One region of the Paenibacillus sp. JMULE4 genome, then DNA from elsewhere that is predicted to be linked to it. Evidence: predicted binding sites of a transcription regulator. Region 1 holds the regulator's gene; the other holds the start of a gene.

Region 1 (2,207 bases):
CGACGAAGACTGGCTTCCACACCGTCGAGAATATGTTTTCGGGATAAACCGACGTGATTGACATTATTACCTGTAGGAAAGCGTACCTTGGTCGCCAAGATCACATCGGAACGACGCTCCCGAATCGCTTTTCCCACGATCTCTTCGGAAACACCGGAGACATACACATCCGCCGTATCAATAAAGTTTCCTCCGCGATCCAAAAAACGATGAACCATTTCAATCGAGTCTTGTTCGTTTGTCGTATTTCCGAATGTCATTGTTCCTAAACAAAGCTCGGAAACGGCAATTCCGCTTTTGCCCAAAACACGATAATTCATCCCTTAACCCCCCTTCTTACTTCTTCTCTTCCTGATCAACAAACTTGATGTTATCCAGTTGACCACGCAAGGAGGTTTTAAAAGAATCGATATACTTCCTTCTTAATCCATTGCGTTCATCCAGTTCGGCATCGGTTAGCCCTTCCGATTTCGCTTTGCGGGCCAATTCGTTAATTCGCCGCACCAATGCATCATGATTCGATTCACTCATGCCGATCCTCCCGGTAATGTCATTTCAAATTATACTTTGACATTACCGAATCTGATTGTCAAGAGAAGCAATACGGCACATGCGCAGCGATTAGGGAAGCAACAATTTTTGTCCTACTTGCAAATGGGAATTCTTAAGATGGTTGATCCCTTTGATCTGATGTATATATTCCCTTATATCCTGTCCTTGGTCCGCATACTGAGAGGCAATGCTCCAAAGCGTGTCCCCCGATTCAACCTCCACGTAAGAATACATCTGAGGCTGCGAGGATGCCGCATGAACATCTTGGTCAAAAAAGAAGCTGAACATCGTAGAGATAAAGAACACTGCACAAAAAAGGAAGGCACCCAAAACGGTAGCACGAACATATGTTCCCTTATTATTATTATCATTATGCTTGGTTAGCATTACCTGGCGGGAATGATACTTATGTATAAGCCGAGAATTTTGAATCATCATGATCGACCTCCAAACATTTGTTCTGTTTTTAATCTATCAGGAACATTTGTTTGTGTCAACCGTTTATTCGAACTTATGTTTGTACGAACTCCGGTTCTATGTTATACTTCTAAGTAATGATTACCAAAAATGGAGTGATGATCTTGAGCAAAATTTCCAATCGGCAGCAGGCGATTCTAGACTTTATCAAGAATGAGGTCAGAGAAAAAGGCTATCCCCCTTCAGTAAGAGAGATCGGAGAGGCTGTGGGACTGGCATCCAGTTCCACAGTTCACGGGCACTTGGAACGTTTGGAAAAGAAAGGAATGATTCGCAGAGACCCGACGAAGCCGAGAGCTATTGAAATATTGGACGGAAGCTCGGCGGACGGCGCATTCTCCGTATCGGTTGCCAGAGTGCCTTTGATCGGGCGCGTTACCGCCGGCGTACCTATTACCGCGACGGAGAACATCGAGGATTACTTCCCGCTGCCCAGCCATTATGTAAAAAATGATAACGTCTTTATGCTAAGCGTAATCGGAGAAAGTATGATCGAGGCCGGTATTCATAACGGGGATTATGTTATCGTACGCCAGCAGCAAACCGCCAATAACGGAGATATTGTCGTTGCCATGACCGAAGACGATGAAGCGACAGTGAAAACCTTTTATAAGGAAAAGGATCATATTCGACTGCAGCCTGAGAACCCGACGATGGAGCCGCTGAGACTCAAGAACGTCACGATCTTGGGCAAAGTCATTGGTGTATTCAGAAATATTCAATAATTTTTTCCCTTTCACCGCCGATTCCGCCGGTTGAAAGGGATTTTTTATATCAACGCATTTATGGCGAGTCTTTGGAAAGCGAAGAAGGATTTTACCGCTGAAATCCACTTTTTATGAGCCCAGTGCACCGCAGGAAATCTTGTTGAGCGTTTGCAAGCATATGATCTGCGTAAAATAAGCCTGTTCCGGCGTTATGCGGATAAGCGGCTTGTTTAGGCTTGTTTATATATGATCCTCAATTAGAAAAACCAAAAATCTACGTCGTCACCATAGCTCCACCGTTGACATGGACAACCTCACCGGTCACATAGCTGGAATCATCTGATGCCAGAAACACGTAAGCCGGAGCCAGCTCGAACGGCTGCCCTGCACGCTTCATCGGAGTATCCAGGCCGAAGCGCGATACTTCATACGCCGAATAGCTGGAGACGATCAGCGGAGTCCAGATTGGCC
Region 2 (2,207 bases), 530 kb from region 1:
TATGTGCAATCTACCGGCGCATCAGAGTAGCTGATGTGACGTGGAGGTTATTCAAAAGGTACGGCGAAATCCTCTTCTTCCTCTTCATCCATGTTCGCTCCAACCGAAGTGACCAGATTGCTGTTATCCCGGATCTGCTTTTCGATCTCATCCGCAATGTTCTTGTTCTCCTTCAAGAACTGCTTCGCATTCTCCCGTCCTTGACCAAGCCGATCATTGTTATAAGAGTACCATGCACCGCTCTTCTGGATGATATCCATCTCGGTTGCAATATCTATGATGCTGCCCTCTCTGGATATGCCTTCGCCATACATGATATCAATCTCTGCCTGCTTGAACGGAGGGGCTACTTTGTTCTTGACCACTTTGATCCGCGTGCGGTTCCCGACCATATCATTTCCCTGCTTAATCGTCTCCACGCGGCGCACATCGAGGCGAATCGAAGAATAAAACTTCAGGGCTCGTCCGCCCGGTGTCGTCTCCGGGTTTCCGAACATTACGCCGACCTTCTCCCGCAGCTGGTTGATGAAGATGGCTATCGTCTTCGATTTGTTAATGGCTCCGGACAGCTTGCGCAGCGCCTGAGACATTAAGCGAGCCTGCAGCCCGACATGGGAATCCCCCATCTCTCCTTCGATCTCGGCCTTTGGTACAAGTGCCGCTACAGAGTCAATAACGATGATGTCGACCGCTCCGCTGCGCACGAGCGCTTCCGCGATCTCGAGCGCTTGTTCGCCTGTGTCCGGCTGGGACAGCAGCAGTTCATCAATGTTGATGCCAAGCTTGCTGGCATACAGCGGGTCCAAAGCATGCTCCGCATCGATGAAGGCAGCCGTCCCCCCTACCTTCTGCACCTCGGCAATGGCATGCAGTGCTACCGTTGTTTTACCGGAAGATTCCGGTCCGTATACCTCTATAATTCTACCTCGAGGAAAACCACCGATCCCCAGGGCGATATCCAATGCAAGCGAACCGCTAGGAATCGTCTCCACCTGCATATGGGCAGATTCACCCAATTTCATAATAGATCCTTTACCAAACTGTTTCTCAATTTGACGTAGTGCATTCTCCAAGGCTGCGCGCCGGTCTGTCAAGAGACTCACTTCCTTTTACATATTCGTATAATTACATCATAGCGGGTTTTTCACCCGTTGCCAAGCTGTTTTTCGAACATACATTCGCATGTGGAGCAAAAGAAAAACCGTAACAAAGGTTGTGGGCTTGTTACGGTACTTCCGCTATAATGTATTATACCTGATTTTCCGAATGGTGGCAACTATGACTTTAAAAGTTTCCAGAGATGGTAGAGCGAACTTTTGGATGCTCTCAGCTTGATCGTCTCCCGGTTGCCGGACTGCTGCAGCTTGACGACAGAGGCTTTCTCTCCCCGCCTGGCAATGCCTACGTAAACGAGTCCGACGGGTTTTCCCTCCGATTCGCCCGGGCCGGCAACGCCGGTAATAGAAACGCCATAGTCGGCTCCGGTCAGCTCCGCTACATTCTCGGCCATAGCGGCGGCGGTTTCTTCACTGATCGCGCCCGGCGCCCCGTCGCCCTCCAGCTGCTCCATAGGAATCCTCAAAAGCTTATGTTTCGCCGCATTCGAATAGCTGATGATCCCTCCTACAAACGCATCCGAGCTGCCGGGAACGGAGGTCAGCATGTCGCTCAATTGCCCGCCCGAGCAGCTCTCCGCTACGGCCAGCTTCTTGCCTTGCGAGGCCAGCGTCTGCAGGATATGCTGCTCCAAAGAAATATCCTCCGCCGCATAAATGTATTCGCCAAGCCTGCTGCGGATCTCCTGTTCCAGCGGCTTCAGCCTTCCGGCCGCTTCATCGGCCGACGCCGCCCGGGTCGTAAGACGAATGGCCACCTCCCCTTCTTTGGCGTAAGGAGCGATCGTCGGATCGGACTGGGCTTCAATCAGATCGATCAGCGCATGTTCAAGCGACGATTCACCGATTCCTGCAAATTTCAGCATCAAAGAATAAAGAGGCTGTACATGATCCATCTTGGACTCGATCCATGGGCGTGCATAACGATCAAACATCGGCTTCATTTCTTTTGGGGGGCCCGGCAGCAGAATATAATGCGTTCCCTCATGCGTCACGGCGTTGCCGACCGCAAGCCCCGTATCGTTGGCAAGAGGATCGCTATGCTCGAGCATGAGCGCCTGACGCATGTTGCTCTCGACCATGGGAATTCCC

Evidence for each region. The regulator LexA, encoded in region 1, represses DNA repair genes until DNA is damaged. The targets are predictions, from matches to a motif close to CGAACATATGTTCG.
Region 2: recA (recombinase RecA) is a predicted target of LexA. The motif match lies at 1,168-1,181, and genes of this name have one in related genera.

What each region holds. Positions count from the first base shown of each region.
Region 1 is NZ_SGWF01000010.1:556,590-558,796, forward strand. Features, by position in the region: gene EXW96_RS04985 (aldo/keto reductase) at 1-320, opposite strand, end outside; gene EXW96_RS04990 (DUF896 domain-containing protein) at 337-531, opposite strand; gene yneA (cell division suppressor protein YneA) at 622-990, opposite strand; gene lexA (transcriptional repressor LexA) at 1,134-1,754, shown strand; gene EXW96_RS05005 (SDR family oxidoreductase) at 2,011-2,207, opposite strand, start outside.
Region 2 is NZ_SGWF01000010.1:24,647-26,853, reverse strand. Features, by position in the region: gene recA (recombinase RecA) at 48-1,094, opposite strand; gene EXW96_RS02350 (competence/damage-inducible protein A) at 1,277-2,207, opposite strand, start outside.